Regions from separate parts of the Acinetobacter oleivorans DR1 genome, predicted to be linked through region 1. Evidence: predicted binding sites of a transcription regulator. Region 1 holds the regulator's gene; each other region holds the start of a gene.
The links. The regulator PhoB, encoded in region 1, activates phosphate uptake and scavenging genes when phosphate is short. The targets are predictions, from matches to a motif close to TGTCATNAANCTGTCATAA.

Region 1 (7,665 bases):
TAGGTCATGTTATATAGTCTTTCTTTTGGAAAAACTGCGGTAAAATTAGCCTTCATATTCACGTCCATTTTTGCGCCATTTTCCATCAGCACCTTTATACCAGTCTGGGGCTACAGCTGAGCCTCGTGCTCCCGAGCCTTCTCGTGATTCATCTATATAATCAATTTTATCAATGTACACAGTATCTTCCTGACCTTCATAAACTCTGCTGCGTAACAGTATTGTACGGTGCTTCCAATCAATACTTTTAAGTTCTCCTTGCTCGCAACGTTGATTTATTGAACCACCAAAATGTCCCCAAACCATTAAATACTTGCCCATAGGTATGCATCTTAATTGATCATCAATAGTTTCTATGTAAGGTTCTTCTTGGATTGGCTCAAGTGACTCAATTTTATCAAAAGAGATTAGTCCAATTGATTCACCTTCTATGAATACACGAATTGATACAAGAATAGTCTGTTGATCTTTATCAGTATGAAGAACTTTTACTTTTAATGATTCTCCACTTTTTAAACCAAGAATAAAGCAATCAGTTATTTCTGCATTATTCGCTATTATTTCTACAGGGTTAATAGTCATTTAAGCCTCGCTTAATTATTATGTTAGCTGTTCTTATGGATTAAGTTTTTTGTAGCGAGTTAATAATACTAATTTTATTTAAAAATGAAAGTGGTTTTTAAAACTGTTAAATAATTAGTTTAAATGGTGTTTTTTATTTTAACTATTTTTTAAATTATCAATGACATTGATTATATATATTGTATAAATTGGGTGGTCTTATTTTTTAAAGTACAGTTAGTATATCTATTTCATAAATTCTAATCTATGAAATAGATATGAGAGAAAAAGGAGATTTATTAAATAACTTATAGAGGCTGACCATAGGTTATATTTGATATTATCAATGACAAAAATTAAAATCATGTCCATAATAAATTATATATATAAAATGGCTAAGTATCTTTCACTGTGTCTATTTAATATTCACCCTTTGCGTGAAATGAATACTTTTTAAGCCATGTTATATAGTCTTTCTTTCGGAAAAACTGCGGTAAATGTTGATCCCTCGTTTTCTTTAGACTGCACATCTAAATACGCGCCGTGTTGCATCAGCACGTGTTTTACAATCGCAAGACCTAAACCTGTACCACCTGTTTGGCGACTACGGTCACTGTCAACACGATAGAAGCGTTCAGTTAGTCGTGGTAAATGTTTAGGGTTAATTCCAATGCCTGTGTCTTGTACACTAAAGAACGCATGTTCACCATCATCATGCCAGCCAATGGTAATTGTTCCACCTTTTGGCGTGTACTTGATGGCATTGGTAATTAAGTTACTAAATGCACTGGCGATTTCCATGTCGGAACCAATCAGGTCACAGTGGCTATCAATATGTAAATTGAGCGTATGTCCATAATCGGCATTGTAGGCCTGAGCATCATCAAAGAGTTGACTCATTAAACTCGGCATTTCAATAATCTGATTCTTTGCAATTTTTTTATTATTTTCTAAATTCGATAACAGCAGTAAATCATTCACCAAAGCATTCATACGCTTGGTTTGTGACTGCATCTGATCAAACGCACGTTTCCAGCGCGGACTAATATCTTCTTGATCGGTAAAGGTCTCGATATAACCACTCAGTACCGTTAATGGTGTACGAAGTTCATGAGAAATATTATCGACGAAGTCTTTACGCATTTGCTCAAGGTTGTGCATACGCGTAACGTCGTAAGCCACCAATAAGCGACTTTCTCCACCAAATCTTGTCAGCTTAACCTGTACATAGCGGTCATCATCAAAATTTGAGTGAAGCTTAATCCCGTCGGGTGCTTGATCAATATTGTTAAAATATTCAATAAAGGTCGGCTGACGTAAAATGGTTAATAAGTTACGACCGCGGTCAAGTGGGCTGATCCCTAACAAACGTTCAGCAGCAGGGTTCCACCATTCGATTTGATGTTGGTCATCAATTAAAACAACGGCTTCAGCAAGTGCAACCAAAGATGACTGAGCTCGATCAATTAAACCGACCATTTCCGCCTGAACAATTCGTTCTTGGCGCTGAGCACGGTAAACATTAAATAATAATGCCCCCCAAATCCCATTAAGATTTGGAGGAACGTCATAAGGTTTATTCGCAATCCAGTCATTGACCAGATATAAAGAACGCAACTGGAGTGTAAAAAACACCACGAAGGCGATAAAAATACAGCTCCAGAAATACCCAAGGCCTAAACCGACTAAACCGGCAATAATTAGAAAAAATAATAAGAGCCGTAAATCTTGTTTGGCAAACGTCCATAAACTACTGTAGCGGGAAAGTTTTTGTTCACGTACCTGTTCGGGGACGGGGTAGGGTTCATACATAAATCTTGGTTAACCTGCGGCTAAATCTGCACGTGTTGAGAAACGGTAGCCAGTTCCACGCACAGTCTGAACAAATCGGTCTACACCAAAAGGTTCTAAAACTTTACGCAAACGGCGAATGTGCACATCGATAGTGCGGTCTTCGATATATACATTACCGCCCCACACCTGATCGAGCAACTGGGCACGTGTATATGCACGCTCTGGATGGGTCATAAAAAATGCAAGTAAGCGATATTCAGTTGGACCCATATCTAAAATGCTGTTGCCAAAGCTAACACGCTGGCTTACAGGATCAAGAATTAAGCCATTGGCATCAATGGTTTTTTCGCCACTTAATGCATTAGCACGACGCAAAACTGCCTTAATACGTGAAACCAGTTCACGTGTAGAGAAAGGCTTAGTCATGTAGTCATCTGCACCTGCGTCAAGACCTTGTACTTTATGGTCTTCTTCTCCGCGAGCAGTCAACATAATGACTGGAATTTCTGCTAGGTTTTCATCTCGTTTTAAGCGGCGACATAAATCGACACCACTTACGCCTCCAGGTAACATCCAATCAAGCAAGATAAGCGCCGGACGTTGGTCGACGATAATTTGATGAGCTTGTTTGGCATCTTCTGCCTGTAAACATTGAAAGCCTGCCATGTCCAAAGAAGTATGGATCATTTCGCGAATAGGAAGCTCATCATCGACAATTAAAATATAGTCATCTTTCACAGCGCAATATCCTATAGATTTAACGGTGAACCGTTTTGTAGTTATGACAGGCTTATTACAAAGATTAATTATGACAATTTCATTGCAGAAAAGTCTATAAAATTAAATTTAGCAATAATTTGTGACAAAACTAAGGCAAAGGTATGACCAAATTGTGACATGAAGACTTTAATTTTCTTAAAATCATTCAATAGCTTATCACTTGAATCGCTTAACTCATTTTGCACATTTATGGCTGTCAAAAAACTTTAATATTATTTTGAAACTTGCGCTAATAAAGATAAGAAAACGATACGGCATGCGGTTAAAACCTGCTCAAGCGACTGTTCAAACCCTCCCATGACCCATCGAATCGCAATTTGAGTGACATATCCATTTAAGCCAGTTGCGATTAAAGAGAGCTCATTTTCATGGTGTTGAATTTGCGGCATGGTCAGCATAACAAAGGCTTGAATCATGCGATCAAATTGCGTAAGAGTTTCTTGAATGGTGGCCTGATTATGTAACTCTTGTACCAAAACTGCATCTACATAGATAATACGAGCTAATCTTGGGTCGTCTTTTAATGTCGTCAGCAGTGCTCTTAAACCAGCATCCACCATTTTTTCTGGATCGGGTGTCGCTTTAATCACGGCTTGCATTAAGTTTTGCTGTAATTCTTCAATCATTTTTAAAAAGATGGTTTGGAATAAATCTTCACTCTTTTTAAATGATTCATAAAAATAACGTTCTGTGAGTTTTGCCTCTTGGCATACATCTTTTACCGTCACGGAAAAAAAACCGAGCGTTCCGTAAGTCGCAATACCTGCTTCAATCAGTTTTTCACGGCGGGCCTCTTTACGTTCTGATAGAGATAACCCTTTGAACTGACGTTCTTTACTCACACTTTTTGTTTTCTTTTTACTGGTTGAGTCGTTAGTCGCCATAAATAAGTCGTTTCCTAAAGATTGGTTTCCTAATTTATAGGTTTTGGCCAAATATACTCACTATGATAAAGCCCTCAGAAGAATTGTGCCATTCTATCTGAATTTACAGTGTACTATATTGACAATGGATATTGTCAAAATTATATTGAAGATGTCTGAACTGCACATGCAATGAACCGGTTGTGCAAATATCGAAAAACAAAGGATGGACAATGAAAAATTTTAAAAACAAAGTCGCTGCAATTACGGGCGCAGGTTCTGGCATTGGGCAACAGTTAGCAATTCTTTTGGCAAAACAGGGCTGCCATCTTTCGTTGAGTGATATTAATGAAAAAGGATTACAACAAACTGTCGAGCTTTTAAAACCGTACAGCAATATTACTGTTACCACCAAAAAGCTTGATGTGTCGGATCGGGACGCGGTAAAGCAGTGGGCACAAGAAACTGTGCAAGATCACGGTTCTGTTAACCTGATTTTTAACAATGCTGGTGTTGCGCTAGGCTCAACTGTTGAAGGTGCGACTTACGAAGATTTAGAGTGGATAGTTGGGATTAACTTCTGGGGTGTCGTGTACGGTACTAAAGAGTTTTTACCGTTCATTAAGCAAACTCAAGATGGCCATATTATTAACATCTCGAGCTTATTTGGTCTAACAGCTCAACCGACTCAATCTGGCTATAACGCGACTAAATTTGCTGTACGTGGTTTTACCGAATCATTACGCCAAGAGTTGGATATTGAAAAAAGTGGCGTAAGCTCGTTATGTGTACATCCGGGTGGAATTCGCACCAATATTGCTAAATCTGCAAAAATGAGTGATAGCTTGAATAGTTTGGGTATGGACCCGACGAAATCAATCCAAAACTTTGACAAGTTACTACGTACTCCTCCTGAAGAAGCAGCTCGTCAAATTTTACAAGCGGTATTAAAAAATAAGCGCCGTTTATTGATTGGTAGTGATGCAAAAATTCTTGATGCATTCCAGCGTTTATTCCCAACGGGATATCAACGTGCTTCAACCATTGTGACCAAATTAATGAAGTAATTTTTTAACGGGAAAAGCCATCAAATGATGGCTTTTTTTATGTGGTTTAGTTAGTTCTAAATAAGAACTTTAATCTTCTTTTTCTTCCAGATAAATTGGTAATACAGGCCTTGAATAATACATAAACTGACGAATGCCAAGGCATAGGCAACCCAGATTCCTTTAAGGCCCCATATTGAGCTGAACCAGTAAGCACATGGAATTTCAATAAATAAAATAGCAGAAATATTAAGTAGCATTGGAACAGTCACGGTTCCGCTGGCACGCATGATTGATGCAAAAATGGCACCTGCACCAAAGAATAAAATTGCCCACAGCACAATAAATAAAAGTTGCTGCCCTAACACCACCACAGTTGGGTCGGTAATAAACAAAGCCATTAAATATTTAGAAAATAGATAGCCGAGTGCAATTAAAGTACCTGTAAATAAAAAGTTCATTCCCAAAGCTGTGCGGGTTACCCGTGCTAACAGATCTGATTTGCCAGCACCAATCGCTTGTGCTGCAAAAATTGAAGCCGCAATTGATATCGACAAGGCAGGGAACTGAATGTAGTTGAGCACCTGATTCACTGCACCATACGCTGCTGTAGCATGCGATCCGTAATGGTTAACCAACCCAACAATAACCAAGCCAGCCATTGAGGTGGTAATCATTTGAATGCCGGTTGGAACGCCTAAGCGCAAAATGATTTTGCTCAGTTCTGGATTGTGACGGATATGTTGCAGAAGCTGACGATTCGGCCGAAGTGGATGATTTTTCTTATTCAGATAAATCGCTAGAAAAATCAAAATAGCAACATAACCCGTGATCGTTGCAATTGCTGGAGCAATAATTCCTAGGGCGGGTAAGCCAAAATAACCTTTAAGCAATATCGGGGTAATCACCAAGCCAATTACACTGGTTAAAGCCAATGCAAGTAAAGGCGTAGTACTGTCGCCTACACCACGTAAAATTGAGGTATAAATAATATAAACAAACAGAAGCGGGCTACCCGCCAGCATCCATTGCACATAAGGCAAAGCAAGATGCATTACCTTTGGATCTGTACCTAATAACTCTAAAATATCGTGGGCAAAAAATACGCCGATAATCGCGGTAATTACCCCACCAATCAGTGTCATAAATAGGGTGGAACCGACCACACTTTGGACTTTCTCTATATTTTGTGCGCCCCACGCTTGCCCTACTAAAACTGTAGTACCCGTTGAAATTCCGATAATAAAAGCAAGGAGCAAGAATAAAATAGGGAAAAAAACCGAGACGGCAGCAATCGCATCAACTCCCATCATTTGGCCAACAAAGATGGTGTTAATCGTCCCCGACAAGTTTTGCAAAATATTGGTTGCAATGAGAGGCAGTAAGAAAACAAAAAATGTTTTCCATAGATTTTGCTGGTGAATTAAAGACTGTCTTGGTGGCATGTGTTCTCCATCGCCCATCTCTTTGATGAGCGGGGCAGACATTCAACTTAGCATATTTAGGTGAAATTTCTTGTAGAGTTTTACTATGCTAAGTTTCTAAATTTATTAACATTCATTCAAGATTTCTCCTGCTTTTTGCAATGTCTCATCATTTTTAGCAAAGCAGAAGCGAATTAGGCGTAAAGATTCTGGCGCTTGCTGGTAGAAAACCGAAACAGGAATAGCCACAATTTTATGTTGCTCGGCAAGAAACTGGCACATTTCTACATCGTTTAAGTCAGGTCTAATCTGACTGTAATCAAGGTTCTGAAAATAGGTACCTTGAGATGGTTTTAGCAAGAAACGACTATTTTGAATAGCGTGATTAAAATGATCTCGCTTAGTTTGGTAAAACTGCGAAAGCTCTTGAATATGTTCTGGATGTTGCTGCATATATTGCGCTAGGGCAATCTGACAAGGTGTCGTGCCACAGAAATTTGCATATTGGTAAATCTGGCGGAATAAACGCATTAGCTCAGGTGAAGCAACGCAATAACCTGTTTTCCAGCCCGTCACATGAAAGGTTTTTCCAAAAGACCCAATCACAAAACTACGCTCTCTGAGCTCTGGAAAATGCAAAGCACTGAAGTGTTGTTGACCATCAAAGACTAAGTGTTCATAGACTTCATCGGATAAAACCACAATGTTTTTATCTTGAATCAGTGCAATAAGCTCTAACCAATCCTGTTTTGCCCAGATGGTACCTGTTGGATTATGGGGAGTATTCACCACAATCATACGGGTTTTGTCATTAATTAAATCTTTAACGTGTTGCCAGTTCACCTTAAAGTCAGGTGCTTCAAGTGCAATATGAACTGCTTTACCACCTGCTAATTGCACAGAAGGGCCGTAGCTGTCATAACTTGGGTCAAAAATAATGACTTCATCACCTGCATTGATGCAGGCTTGTATGGCACAAAAAATTGCAATGGTTGCGCCGGGAGTAATCGTGATTTGCGTTACAGGGTCAAGTTGAAGTTGGTCACGTTGCTGAAATTGTAAAGCGAGTTGCTCGCGTAAACCAAGAATACCATCGCCAGGTGGATATTGATTATGCCCAGCTAAAGTCGCCTGAGATAAAGCTTCCAGTAAGGCTTGTGGTGCAGGAAAATCTGGAAAGCCTTGTGACAGGTTGAG
Region 2 (7,665 bases), 1.1 Mb from region 1:
CTGGAAAATAAACGTTCAGATCAATTTACTTATTGGCATTTTTATAACCCTGCTGAACAACACATTACAAATTTGTATGCAAGTCTACCCAAAGCCCTTATGTTTGCTTCGTGCAAAGACCTAGAAAGCTGTAAATCTTTATTTGATGGGCCATCACAGCAGCCAGCCAAGTAAAAACATAATTACATTTAAAGATGATTATTTCGTTGTTCTTAAAGATAGTCCTCTTAATGCATAGATTGGTTATACTGACCCAATATGTCATAACAACAGTAAAATAGAATGAATAAAATTATTGTTTTAGGCTTACTGGGTCTTACAAGTTTTAGTTTAACGGCTTGTGGCGGTTGCCCCTTAATCGCAGGATGCAATGGTAGGGATAATTCTCCGTACTATATGACAACTGTCAGTAATCAAGTTCGTGGTATTCCAATCCCACCTAAAACCAAGCTCACCTATAAGTCCCAAAATTTCAGGCAGAAATTTGAGCAAACACATGCTTTAAAAGAGAAAAATTTATCAGGGATTGCTTTACCAGAAAATACAGCAATCATTTGGGGCGGTATGCCAGTAGACATGTTTATACAGTTTTCTAATCCCGAAATGAAAGGTTTCTCGGTCTATCCAGCACGAGGATTTAAAGCAGAATTATCAAATGAGTTTTTACGTTTATGGAAAAGTTGTGAAAGTGATTTAAACATTAACTTAAAGAATCCAAATGACTGGTCATTTAATCCTGAAAATATGAAAATAACTGGTTGTGGTGTCGTCTTTCAAGAACGTAGTGAATACACCGAAGATTCATTTCATCAAGATGAAGCAGATGAGTTTTTAAGAAAGATGAATCATGCATTACAGCAATTGCCGAAACAACAAGACTATCCTGTCATTCAACAAAAGACCAAATAGTTAAAAACAAAACAGCCTGTTCTAAGACAGGCTGTTTTTTCTCTGCTTAATTAGGCTTTGCCAATTAATCCACGTGCTACGATTTCTTTCATAATTTCATTTGTACCACCGTAAATACGTTGGATACGGGCATCTACAAAGAAACGTGAAATTGGATATTCAGTCATATAACCATACCCACCAAAAAGTTGGAGTAAGTTGTCTGCAACCTTCATTTGCATATCACTACTGAAACTTTTCAATGCCGCAGCCGTTTCTACATCTAGTTTGCCTTCTTGATATAAGGCAACGTTTCTTTCATAAAAAGCCGCTGTTGCAAGCTCATCAATTTTTGCTTGTGCTAAAACAAAACGAGTATTTTGGAACTGTGAAATGGGTTGACCAAATGCTTGACGCTCTTTTACATAAGCTGTTGCCAAATCAATCGCACCGCGAATTGCCCCAATTGCAGTAGATGCAATTGCAGTACGTTCACGAGGTAACTCTTGCATTAAATAAGCAAAACCTTGCCCAGCTTGACCAAGTAATTGGTTTTTAGGTACTTTCACATTGTCAAAAAACAACTCAGATGTATCTTGAGAATGTAGGCCGATTTTGTCTAAATTTGTGCCTTTTTTAAAGCCTTCCAAATGTGTATCTGCCAATAATAATGACACACCTTTCGCCCGTGCTTGAGGATCAGTTTTTACTGCAAGCACGACAAGATCAGCATGCTGTCCATTTGAAATAAATGTTTTTGAACCATTTAATAAATAGTGATCGTCTTGCAAAATGGCACTGGTACGCATTGATTGTAAATCTGAACCTGCTCCAGGTTCAGTCATACCAATTGCACCAACAACTTCACCTGTTACCATTTTCGGTAACCAATATTGTTTTTGCTCTTCTGTCCCGATATGTAAAATATACGGTGCGGCAATTTCAGAGTGGCAAGAAATAGCTGTTGATAATGCACAAAAGCCAGCACGTGCAGATTCTTCAACCAGCATCAATGAATAGTAAGTTGGAACCCCATAACCACCATATTCTTCTGGAACATCCACACATAAATAGCCATTTTCACCCAGTTGATTCCAAACTGAACGAGGCATGATTCCTTCGCGTTCCCATTGGTCGTAGTGAGGCGCAATATGCTCACTCATAAAACGTTTAAAATTATCACGGAATAATTCTAAATCTGCATCGTATGCCAACATAATATTTTCCTTCAGCTTTATTGTTTTATCGAATCTCATTGCTGTGCATGCTAATCATTTTTTTAGCAACTGTCATGGCATAGCTGCTCATTAAAACTGTACTTTTCAGTCAGCCAATAAAAAAGGAAGCTTTAGCTTCCTTTTTTATATAGGTTTATTTGAATTAATCTAGACCTTCAGCGACTTGAGGACTTTTTGGTTCCATCATTTTTCTGTCGACTTCATCTGGATTATTTAAAGCATCATTAAGCTTATCTTTATCTAAAGCACCGACCCATTTAGCAACAACAATCGTCGCTAAAGAGTTACCAACGAGGTTAGTTAAAGCACGTGCTTCTGACATGAAACGGTCAATACCTAAAATCAATGCCAAACCTGCAACCGGAATATGTCCAACAGCAGACAAAGTTGCCGCCATAACAATAAAGCCAGATCCAGTTACACCCGCCGCACCCTTAGATGAGATTAAGAGTACTAATAACAAAGTAATCTGATGTTGAATATCAAGCTGAGTATTCGTTGCCTGAGCAATAAAGATTGCTGCCATAGTCAAATAAATTGACGTTCCATCTAGGTTAAATGAATAACCTGTTGGAATAACCAAACCGACTACAGACTTTTCACAACCTGCAATTTCGAGTTTACGCAACATGCGAGGTAAAACAGATTCAGAAGAAGATGTACCAAGTACAATTAATAACTCTTCACGAATCATGCGAATCATTTTGAGGATACTGAATCCACTCATACGGCTGATTGTACCCAAAATCAAGAAGATAAAGAGTAGACACGTAACATAGAAGCAGAGAATTAATTGCCCTAATTGTACAAGTGAACCAACGCCATATTTACCAATGGTGAATGCCATTGCACCGAATGCACCAATCGGAGCCAGTTTCATAATCATGTTCACAATGTTAAAGAACACATGTGCAACTTGATCAATAAATTTTAAAACTGGACGTCCTGCATCACCTAACTTATGTAAAGCAAAACCAAAGAGAATTGCAAAAAGAAGGACTTGTAAGATTTCACCATTTGCAAATGCGCCAACAACCGTATCTGGAATGATGTGCATTAAGAAATCAATGGTAGATTGTGACTCACCAGAACTGACGTATTTTTGAATGCCCGAGGTGTCTAGAGTTGTAGGGTCAATATTCATCCCTACACCCGGTTTAGCAATGTTAATTACAACAAGGCCAATCAGAAGTGCAATTGTTGAAACAACTTCAAAATATAACAACGCGACGCCGCCAGTTTTTCCGACTGACTTCATGCTTTCCATGCCAGCAATACCGCTGACCACGGTACAGAAAATAACTGGAGCGATGATCATCTTGATCAAACGAATAAAGGCATCACCTAATGGCTTGAGTTTCTCACCTAAACCTGGGATATGCTGTTCAACACCATTGACAATTTGCGTTGAGCTTGGGGAAAAATGCCCTACCAAAACACCCGCAATAATCGCAATAATCACCTGAAAATAAAGTGATTTATAAATCGGTTTTTTAGCCATAACTTTACTTCAATCTATATTTCCAAGTCCGTTGGAAATACCAAAATGAAACGTCTATTCTTTACGAATACACAGCCCTAACCTTTCACATGAACACCGCAAAAGGGAAACGGTTCTTTGTAAACAAAAAACCTTCCTACTACCTCAATGAAAACAAAAAAAGTTGTTTTCTAAAACAGGAGAATACCTGAAGTTTCTAACCACTTTGAGTAGTTAGAAATAACCTCTTACTTTTTCAATAAAAAGCTGAAGATATAGGAGAATCACAGAAAATTATGATATGAGTGCTCAAAAAAAGCACAAGAAAGTGTACTCGAATTAAATAATGATTCGGTTAAATTTTTAGCTAATACGCGCAAAAAACACTCATGCAGCCTTAAGACTTTAGTATAAGAAACACTTTTGATATTTTTTCGACAGTTTTTTATGTCATATTGATTAAATACTTGTGGACATTTCATTTTGAGCTGCCTACATCCCATCATTTTTATTGTTTTTGAACCACGATGAATACTAAACGTAATATCTATAAAGATGCTGAACACCCATTCGCTCAATATGTCCGTATTTTAGGTAAGGGAAAAAGTGGTTCACGCTCTTTAAGCTATGAAGAAGCTTATCAAGCATTTAGCATGATTTTAAAAGGTGAAGTGCTTGATGTTCAGTTAGGTGCTTTTTTAATGCTACTTCGTGTTAAAGAAGAATCTATTGATGAACTCGCGGGATTTGTTCAAGCCACTAGAGATCAACTCAATTTTCAACCTTTAGACGTTGATTTAGACTGGTCATCTTATGCGGGTAAACGTAAACATTACCCATGGTTTTTGTTAGCAGCTCTTACGCTTGCCCAACATGGCTATAAGATTGTTATGCATGGTGCATCAGGTCACACGCTTAACCGTGTCTATACCGAGCAAGTTTTAGAATATCTGGGTTATCAAATTTGTCATTCTGAACAAGAAGTACGAACACAACTAGCAGAGCAAAATTTCGCATACTTACCACTAGATGTGATTTCACCAGTTTTAAGTGAACTGATTTCTTTAAGAAATGTAATGGGATTACGTTCGCCTATTCATACTTTAGCCCGTCTCATTAATCCTTTTAATGCTAAAGCTACCTTACAAGCTATATTCCATCCAGCGTATAGAACCTCTCATCAACATAGTGCACTGCGCTTAGGCTATCAAAATAGTGCTGTGATTAAGGGTGAAGGCGGTGAATTTGAGCGAAATCCAGATGCAAAAACACTCATTTGTGGCATTAAAAATGGTGAGCTCTATGAACATGAGTTACCAAAACTCACGCCTGAACGTAGTCCAACTGAAGAAGAATTAGATTTAGCAACTTTCAAAGCAGTATGGCTAGGTCAGCAGCACCATGAATACGGTGAAATGGCAGTAACAGAAACAATGGGAATTGCGCTATATACCATGGGCGTTGTTGCGAGTTTTGAAGAGGCAATGCAGAAAGCAAAAGTATTGTGGGAAACAAGAAATTCAAGCAATCTTAATGCGTAGTTAACATATGCTATCGTGAAAGTCGACATGGATGTCGACCGTATCACTGCGATACATGGAAGTATCGTCAGTGATACAAAGGATTTTTGGTTACTTTTGATCCTTCAAAAGTAATAAAAGCCTATATACTACAACTTATAAAAAACATGCTATATGAGGCTGTATGGAATAACCAAAAATAAATTTTCTGTCTTATTAAATTTTAAACAAAACGAATTGGTTTAAATTCTGGCTCATGTTTGTGGTGATCATCTTCACAAACCTCACCCTCTTCTTTCGTACCACGGTCAATATAACCACTACGCTGCTCTTCTGGTAAGTTCTTTAACTCCCAAGCAATTACAGCTTGCATACAAGTTTCACGCTGCTCTTTTGTTAAAACAACGCCATTTGGCCATTTACCAATTTCTACTGCTGTTTTTAAACGCTCTACGATCTCAGGGTTTAAAATAGATAGCATTTGTTCAATATTCATGATTCATCTCTTTGGAAAGATTCAAAATCTTGGTTCCAACCAAGTTTGGTACGGCAGGCCATATAAAAATCATAACCTGGTGGATGCAATAAACTTAGTTTAAATGGATGTTTGCGGATGTGTAAACTATCTCCAACATTGAGCGATATGCTATGTTGACCATCTGCACTCACCATTGGTAACACCCGATTTTCGCGAATAACAATCTTAATTTCGCTTTGTCCACCGACTACGATCGGACGTGATGACAATGTATGCGGATGCATTGGAACTAATGCAATCGCATCCATACTTGGATGTAAAATTGGTCCACCACCTGACAACGCATAAGCTGTTGATCCAGTTGGAGTCGAAACAATTAAACCATCACTATGCTGGCGATAAACATATTGACCATCAATGTTGAGTTCGAAGTCAATCATGTGGACCGACTTACCCGAGTGCAAAACGACATCATTTAAAGCAATGGCATCATAAATGACTTCGCCATTTGTTCGCACTTCCATTTCAAGTAAGAAACGGCGATCAAGTTGAAAATGCCCTTGAAGCACTTGGTCAAGTTTAAAAATCGCTTCTGATGGTTTGATATCGGTTAGAAAACCTAATCGACCACGGTTGATACCAATAACAGGTGTATTGTAACGAACTAAAGCTCTTGCCGCGTGGAGTAAAGAACCGTCCCCGCCAACTACAATAACTAAATCAGCAACTTCACCTAATAAATGACGGCTTACTACCTGTGCATGATCATAAGGCACTAATTCAGCAGTTTCCTGATCAAAAATGGGGTTTAAACCTAGGTTCAATAAATGATCATGAATTAAACATAGTGTTTCTACAACTGATGATTTATCTGGTCGACCGATTAACCCGACGTTTCTGAAGGACTTATGTGAAATTTGCACGAATGAGTAAGCTCCGCTGCGATACTTGCCTATAATAACATTAACCTGATTAATTTAAAAAAACATAACTACAAGATGCTGTAAAATTCAATCTAAGTTTTCCAATTATTCACAGTTTTATCATTGCAAATTGATGACAAGCTATCGCATCATTACAGGCATTGTTAGGGTTTTATCTCATTTTTATGAAGTTTGAACGTGGTATCGGTTTCTTTGCACTAATCTTTTCCATTTTGGTCATTGGTGCTTTTATTGCTCTTAGTATCTATCTGATTCGTTTAGATAATATTATCCGTGAAAAATTTGAAGGACAACGGTGGGATATTCCTGCCAAAGTGTTTGCACGACCTCTGGAAATTTATAACAACGCACCTATTTCCCAAGCAAATTTCACTCAAGAATTGAAGCTACTGGGTTACAAAACTTCAAGTAATTATGACAAGTCTGGAAGTTATGTTGCTCAAGGCAGCAACATGTATATTCACACACGTGGTTTTGACTACGGTGACAGTGTTGAACCTGAACAAGTCTTAGAGTTAAGTTTTGCAAATGATCAAGTTGTTGAAGTTCGAAGTACCAAACCTTCTTCAACTGGCGTTGCACGCTTAGAACCGTTACTCATTGGAGGAATTTATCCTCAACACAATGAAGACCGTGTACTTATTAAACTGAATAATGTCCCTAAACCACTTATTGAAGCTTTAATTTCTACAGAAGACCGCAATTTTTATCATCATCATGGTATTTCAATTCGCGGTACAGCTCGTGCACTAGTGAGTAATATCACGGGTGGAAAGCGTCAAGGTGGCTCAACCCTGACTCAACAATTAGTTAAAAACTTCTATCTCACACCTGAGCGTACATTAAAACGTAAAGTTAATGAGGCCTTAATGGCTTTGCTCATCGAGCTGCATTACAGCAAAGATGAAATTTTAGAAGCCTATTTAAATGAAGTGAATCTGGGCCAAAACGGTAGCTACTCAATTAATGGCTATGGTTTGGCTTCACAATTTTATTTTGGTTTGCCATTACGTGAACTTAGCGTTGCACAACAAGCTTATTTAGTAGGTTTGGTACAAGGCCCTTCTTTATATAATCCTTGGAAAAACCCTGAAGGTGCAAAAAAACGTCGCGACAC
Region 3 (7,665 bases), 1.2 Mb from region 1:
CCCGGTGCAGGGCGAATACCGACGTATTTCTCTTTAATCAGTTCTTCATTGCTGAGCTGTTCATCAGCTTTATAGCCCCAGAACTCTTTACGAATGCGTTCATGTAAGTGTTCGGCAAAAGCTTCAGCAAAGCGGTCAGCTAATGACTGCACTAAAATTGCAGAGTAGTCATCACCTTTGGCTTTGTATTCATTTGCCAATTCTTCTGCACCAAAAATCGATACAGTGAATCCGCCTAAGTAGTCCTGCTGCTCACGGTCAGCGCGAATGTAATCTGCCAAAGACAAGTTTGGTTTACCTGTGACTTTGTCAGATTGCTGACGTAAATGCTCAAAGGTATGTGTAACCTTTTGACCCGCTTCATCAAATACGCTGACGGTGTCCGCATCAGTGCGCTGAGCAGGGAACATACCAAATACAGCACGTGCGTCAAAAAGGTTGTTGTCGATAATATCTTTCAACATTGCTTGAGCTTGGTTATACAGATCAGTTGCCGCTTCACCAACCACTTCATCTTCTAAAATTTTCGGGAACTTACCTGCCAAGCTCCAAGAAATGAAGAATGGTGTCCAGTCAAAATAATCTACGAGTGTTGCAAGTGGGTAATTTGTTAAGACCTGTGTTCCCAAAAGATTTGGTTTTGGTGGCACGTAGCTTTCATCAATTTTAAAACCATTCTCAACCGACTCTTTATAAGTCAATTTTGCAGCTTTTGGCTGTTTATTGGCTAAGCGCTCACGGATTTTGGCATATTCAGCCCGGTGCTCTGCAATAAAGTTTCCACGCATTTCTTTTGAAAGAAGGGTAGTTGCGACACCCACAGCACGTGAAGCATCGGCAACATAAATCACTGCATCGTTTTGGTATTGAGGGTCAATTTTTACTGCTGTATGTGCTTTTGAAGTTGTTGCACCACCAATCAATAAAGGAATGTTAAAGCCTTTACGCTGCATTTCTTTCGCAACAAACACCATTTCATCTAAAGATGGCGTAATCAGACCTGATAATCCAATGATGTCACATTTTTCATCAATTGCAGTTTGCAAGATTTTCTCGCAAGGCACCATCACGCCAAGGTCAACAATATCGTAACCATTACAGCCCAGTACCACGCCTACAATATTTTTACCAATATCGTGTACGTCGCCCTTAACAGTTGCCATCAGGACTTTACCTTTAGATTGGCTACCTGTTTTCTCAGCTTCAATGTACGGGTTGAGCCAAGCTACAGCTTGCTTCATAACTCGTGCAGATTTCACAACCTGAGGTAAGAACATTTTGCCTGAACCGAACAAGTCACCAACAACGTTCATGCCGTCCATCAAAGCGCCTTCGATTACATCTAAAGGACGTTTGGCTTTTAGGCGAGCTTCTTCTGTGTCTTCGTCAATGTATGTGGTAATACCTTTGACTAATGCATATTCAAGACGTTTCTCTACAGGTTCGTTACGCCATTCAAGGTTTTCTGCTTCGCGCTGCGCACCACTATGACCACGGAACTTTTCAGCGACTTCAAGTAGTTTTTCAGTAGCAAGTTGACCAGATTCACCTTGGTTCTGGTTTAAAACAACATCTTCAACTGCATCTTTGAGTTCTTTAGGAATATCGTCATAAATTGCCATTTGTCCGGCATTTACAATCCCCATAGTCATGCCTTGTTTAATGGCATGATATAAGAACACAGAGTGAATCGCTTCACGAACAGGCTCATTACCGCGGAACGAGAATGAAACGTTCGATACACCACCAGAAATCATGGCGTGAGGTAAGTTTTGTTTAATCCAACCTGTGGCTTCAATAAAATCGACGCCATAGTTATTGTGTTCTTCAATACCTGTTGCCACTGCAAACACGTTCGGGTCAAAAATAATATCTTCAGCAGGGAAGCCAACATCGTTAACCAAAACGTCATAAGAACGTTTACAGATTTCGCGTTTACGCTCAGCAGTGTCGGCCTGACCAGTTTCATCAAAGGCCATCACAATAATTGCAGCACCATATTGGCGACACAGGCGAGCTTTTTCGACAAACTCGTCATAACCTTCTTTTAACGAAATCGAGTTAACGACAGGTTTACCTTGTACGCATTTTAAGCCTGCTTCAATGATTTCCCATTTCGATGAGTCAATCATGATAGGCACACGTGAAATATCTGGCTCAGATGCCACAAGGTTTAGGAAATGTACCATCGCATTTTGCGAATCGAGCATCCCTTCATCCATGTTAATGTCGATAATCTGAGCGCCAGCTTCCACTTGTTGCTGTGCAACTTCTAAAGCTTCGGCAAAGTTTTCTTCACGAATTAAGCGTAAGAATTTTTTTGAACCAGTAACGTTGGTACGTTCACCGACGTTAACGAACAATGAGTCATCATAAATATTAAATGGTTCTAAACCACTTAAGCGACAAGCTGGCTTAGTTTCAGGAATTTGACGTGGTGCAATGTCTTTTACAGCATTGGCAATAGCACGGATATGGTCTGGCGTCGTACCACAGCAACCGCCGGTAATATTGATCAAACCACTTTCTGCAAATTCTTTTAAGAAGGCAGCAGTTTGTTCTGGTGTTTCATCATATTCACCAAAAGCGTTTGGTAAGCCAGCATTTGGATGAGCAGAAATGAACGTATCAGCAACATCAGACACGGTTTTAACGTGAGGACGCATAGCATCTGCACCAAGGGCACAGTTGAAACCAATTGAGAGTAAGTCACCATGGCGTACAGAGTTCCAGAACGCTTCAGCAGTTTGACCTGTTAAAGTACGACCTGAAGCATCGGTAATAGTCCCTGAAATCATGAGTGGTAATTCATGACCAATTTGCTTAAAGACTTCTTTCACCGCAAAAATTGCAGCTTTACAGTTTAATGTATCAAAAACGGTTTCAATCAGAATGATATCTGCACCGCCTTCAATCAGCGCATGAGTTGCCTCAATATAGTTTTCTTTTAGCTCATCAAAAGTGATGTTACGAAAGGCAGGGTCATTTACATTAGGTGAAATTGAACAGGTACGCGATGTTGGACCGAGTACACCTGCTACAAAACGCGGTTTATCTGGAGTCGAATATTTTTCACAAGCTGCTTTAGCTAAACGTGCTGCTTCACGGTTAATCTCTGGAACAAGATCTTCCATGTGGTAGTCAGACATTGAAACACGCGTGCCGTTAAAGCTGTTGGTTTCAATAATGTCTGCGCCTGCATCAAGATAAGCTTCATGAATACCTTGAATGATTTCGGGTTGAGTCAGCACAAGAAGGTCATTGTTACCTTTTAGGTCTTGTGCCCAATCGGCAAAACGCTCACCACGGTAGTCAGCTTCTTCTAATTTATGGCGTTGAATCATGGTACCCATCGCACCATCAATAATCAGAATGCGTTTGGCAAGAAGCGCTTTTAGGGTGGCAAGCGTAGACATAAAAAACCCCGATATCGTACAAATTTAAAAATGCGGCGCTATTGTAACAGAATAGTTGCACAATTGATGAGCTATAACGACCCACCATTCACTTGTAATAGATTCATTAAAAAACGGCTTTTATGACAAATAGAGACTGTTTTTTCATCAAATATTCATAAAATGATCATGATATTGAAATATTTCATCGCCAATATTCCTTTTTATGACAATTATGCTGTTTAAAAAATAAGCATTCGGGTAATTTTTTATATATTTTTGCTTTAAAAATAGTCATAAATAAGGAAGATATAAATTGATTTAAATTATTGTATTTTAATAAAAAAATAAATTTCATAGAGGAAAGGTGCATCAAATGAGGTCAAAATATGAAAAATTGACTTCATCAGGCGCCGCTTTGTCATATAATTGTCATAATTTAATTTAAGAATACAGAGGATTTTTTTATCCTCTTACCGTCTGCATGAATTCTAATCTACCCCCTGTTTCGGATTCAAAACTTGCGGCAAACCTGCAAGTCAAATCGACGAATGTACATGTCCCGACACCTAAGTTTTTTATGCCGGTGTTTCTGACGATTATTGTTGCAACACTTATTTATATTGGATTTCAGGTGAGTGCTGATTTAGCACATGTACCACCTTTGAGTCTTTATTCGGTTATCCTTTTATCTACTGCACTCTTGATTGCTTTAGGCTTTGAGTTTGTAAATGGCTTCCACGATACTGCAAATGCAGTAGCAACAGTGATTTACACCAATGCTTTACCTGCACCAGTTGCAGTCATGTGGGCAGGTTTTTGTAATTTTCTTGGGGTAATGGTTGCAAGCGGCGCAGTCGCTTACGGCATTATTGCATTGTTGCCTGTTGAACTGATTATGAACATGGGTAGCGGTGCAGGTTTCGCAATGGTTTTTGCGCTTCTAATTGCTGCGATTCTCTGGAACTTAGGTACTTGGTTCTTGGGTATTCCTGCTTCTAGTTCTCATACCTTGATTGGTTCAATCTTGGGCGTAGGCATTATGAACCATCTGTTGAGTGCATCGACTGGCGTAACGACCAGCGGTGTTGATATGGATCAGGTGATTAAAGTCGGTAAGGCATTATTATTTTCGCCTTTAATTGGTTTTGCTTTTGCAGCGATTGTATTCTTATTGGTTAAAACTGTTTTTAAACGCCAATTAGAATTATTCCAGCCGCCAGAAGGTAATAAACCACCACCAGCAATCATTCGTGCAATTTTAATCTTTACCTGTACAGGTGTAAGTTTTGCACATGGTTCTAATGACGGTCAAAAAGGTATGGGTCTCATCATGCTGATTTTGGTTGGTCTGGTGCCGTTGGCTTATTCATTAAATAAAAACCTTGATACACAACAAGTTCAATCATTCCATCAGCTTTCTTCTCAAACTGCCGTATTTTTGAATCAAAATCAGCCAGAATTAACTGATGAAAAAGCACGTCTTATTCTGACTAAATACATTCAAACTAAACAGCAAACTCCAGAAGTAGTGCCTGCATTGGCAAGCATGACTGACCACTTGGGTGAGCGTGTTTCTAGCTATAGCAACTTAAAAGATATTCCAGAAGCTGCAATTAGCGAAATTCGTAATGACATGTATTTAAGCACCACTTCGTTTAAGCGCTTGGATAAAGCAAATGCATTACCAAAAATGGATCAATCACAAGAAAAACTTGTGAAAGAATACCGTAGTAGCTTAGATTCATTCTTACAATACATTCCAACTTGGGTGAAAGTAGCAGTTGCTTTGGCACTTGGCTTAGGCACCATGGTTGGCTGGAAACGTATTGTTGTGACTGTAGGTGAGCGTATTGGTAAGCATCATATGACTTATGGTCAGGGGATGTCTGCTGAGCTTGTAGCAATGAGTACAATTGCAGCTGCTGACGGTTTAGGTATGCCGGTTTCAACAACACACGTTTTAAACAGTGCTGTTGCGGGTACCATGGTTGCGAATAAATCAGGCTTAAACTTCAATACAGTGAAAACAATTTTATCTGCATGGGTATTTACACTTCCTGCAACAATCTGTTTATCAGGCGGTTTGTACTGGTTATTCTTGCAGTTTGTATAAACGCATTTAAAACATTAAAGCCACTGTAAACAGTGGCTTTTTTATTTGTTTCTTTTAAAGTTCAGTCTATTTTCATGTACATTCAATTATAAATTAACAAGTCGTTATAAGGCGTCAAACAGCTTTAAAAGCTGAGCTTAAACTTTTTATATCAGGATAGATTATGGATGCGGTTCAAATAGATCAGCTAAAACAACAATTTCCACTTATTGAGACACTGCAAGCCTATAAAGAGACATTTTGGTTTACACCTCATCGCTATCCTTTAACAGAAGCTTTAGAAAAAGTTGGACTCACAGTAGACGATGTAAGTGACGCGGAAGCAAGGCTAGCGCGTTTCGCACCTTATTTAGCAAAGGTATTTCCTGAAACTCAAGCACAACATGGAAAAATTGAATCAGATATTGTTGAAATTCCGAAAATGCAGCAAGCACTTTCTTCAACAGAACAAGTGCTACTGAGTGGAGCATTCTGGCTAAAAAAAGATAGTCATTTACCTATTTCAGGTTCAATTAAAGCCCGTGGTGGTATTTATGAAGTCTTGGCTCACGCCGAAAAATTGGCAATTGAGGCAGGGCTTCTTAAGTTGGAAGACGATTACACTAAACTCGACCAAGACGCATTTCGCACGTTTTTTTCTAAGTATCAAATTGCAGTAGGTTCTACAGGCAACCTTGGGCTTTCAATTGGCATTATGAGCGCCAAACTGGGTTTTAGAGTCACAGTCCATATGTCTGCCGATGCGAGACAGTGGAAGAAAGACAAACTGCGTTCACTGGGCGTCAACGTGGTGGAATATGCTAGTGACTATGGCGTAGCGGTTGAAGAGGGACGAAAAGCCGCAGAACAAGATCCACACTGCTTTTTTATTGATGATGAAAACTCGAGAACATTATTTTTAGGCTATGCCGTTGCAGGAATCCGCTTAAAACAGCAATTTGAGCAAAAACAAATTAAAGTTGATGCTGAACACCCATTATTTGTTTATTTGCCTTGTGGCGTCGGTGGTGGCCCAGGTGGCGTGAGTTTTGGGTTGAAACTGGCTTTTGGTGAGCACGTACATTGTATTTTTGCTGAACCAACCCATTCGCCTTGCATGTTACTTGGTGTGCACACAGGCTTGCATGATCAGATTTCAGTAAATGATATTGGCATCGATAATGTTACCGCCGCAGATGGACTTGCAGTAGGGCGTGCTTCAGGTTTTGTTGGACGTGCTATGCAACAGTTAATTGATGGCTATTACACCATTCATGATGAACGTTTGTATGAACTCATAGCACTTCTGAATCAAACTGAAAATATTAAGTTTGAGCCTTCAGCAGTGGCAGGCATGATGGGGCCGTATTATGTCCAGACTAACCCTGATTATTTGGCTGTACATCAACTATCAGCTGAGCAGTTACAGCAGGCAACCCATGTAATATGGGCGACAGGAGGCGGTATGGTGCCGCCTGATGAAATGCAAAAATATCTATCACATTTTCAAAATAAATAGATAAACACAGAAAAAAGCCCAATTATAGAATTGGGCTTCAATCAAATTATTTTTTAGAGGATTTTCCAAAAGGTAGTTTTTCGGTTGCAAAGCCATAGATTGCAGCAAAAGGCAGGGCAGTTCTTGCTAAATAAGCAACACGCCACAATCCACCGTGGTTGGCACCTTCCATCATAAGTTCAAGCGGATGGTCTAGCTCAGTTTCAGGATTTGCTACAGAAGATTCATTTCTTAAGTCATGAATCCAGATTGCAGCCATAATTGCATTGGTAGTTTCAGGGCTAAATGCTTCTACATCAAAAAGTTCTGCACCATTAAAGGCTGCTTTCAACAATGGATTTTTAGTCACAGAATGAGTCGTTGTTGATGGTGCAATATTAATGCTCACGTGTTGTCCTTGATGGCGGGCCAAAATAGCACGCCATTGTTGAATGCGTTTTGCCAAAGCATAGTTTGGCCCTTGTTCAACAACTAGACAGTCGGCAATGCCATAAGTTTTTCCATTTTCACAAGCAATTAAGTCTTGATAAGGTGCTTGGAAAAAACGATTTAAGGAAAGTGTAGAAACACCTTTCACTGCCAATTTTTGTAGTTTTGTGCGTGATTTAAATTTTTGTTGAGCAGCTTTTGCTACTTCTTTAGGAACTGCATAAACA

Region 2: a site for PhoB is predicted at 6,648-6,666, ahead of AOLE_RS05750 (NAD(+) kinase). Genes of this name have one in related genera too.
Region 3: a site for PhoB is predicted at 3,815-3,833, ahead of AOLE_RS14455 (inorganic phosphate transporter). Genes of this name have one in related genera too.

The regions. Positions count from the first base shown of each region.
Region 1 covers NC_014259.1:114,885-122,549, forward strand. Annotated here, with positions in the region: partial or broken gene AOLE_RS20850 (hypothetical protein) at 1-92, opposite strand, end outside; gene phoR (phosphate regulon sensor histidine kinase PhoR) at 1,015-2,373, opposite strand; gene phoB (phosphate regulon transcriptional regulator PhoB) at 2,383-3,093, opposite strand; gene AOLE_RS00540 (TetR/AcrR family transcriptional regulator) at 3,348-4,019, opposite strand; gene AOLE_RS00545 (SDR family NAD(P)-dependent oxidoreductase) at 4,232-5,065, shown strand; gene AOLE_RS00550 (MATE family efflux transporter) at 5,122-6,489, opposite strand; gene AOLE_RS00555 (pyridoxal phosphate-dependent aminotransferase) at 6,595-7,665, opposite strand, start outside.
Region 2 covers NC_014259.1:1,231,371-1,239,035, reverse strand. Annotated here, with positions in the region: gene AOLE_RS05780 (alpha/beta hydrolase) at 1-174, shown strand, start outside; gene AOLE_RS05775 (hypothetical protein) at 283-909, shown strand; gene AOLE_RS05770 (acyl-CoA dehydrogenase family protein) at 960-2,105, opposite strand; gene AOLE_RS05765 (dicarboxylate/amino acid:cation symporter) at 2,269-3,627, opposite strand; gene AOLE_RS05760 (glycosyl transferase family protein) at 4,134-5,147, shown strand; gene AOLE_RS05755 (YeaC family protein) at 5,350-5,622, opposite strand; gene AOLE_RS05750 (NAD(+) kinase) at 5,619-6,527, opposite strand; gene mrcB (penicillin-binding protein 1B) at 6,713-7,665, shown strand, end outside.
Region 3 covers NC_014259.1:3,090,464-3,098,128, reverse strand. Annotated here, with positions in the region: gene metH (methionine synthase) at 1-3,416, opposite strand, end outside; gene AOLE_RS14455 (inorganic phosphate transporter) at 3,880-5,511, shown strand; gene AOLE_RS14450 (D-serine ammonia-lyase) at 5,675-7,009, shown strand; gene AOLE_RS14445 (hypothetical protein) at 7,056-7,665, opposite strand, start outside.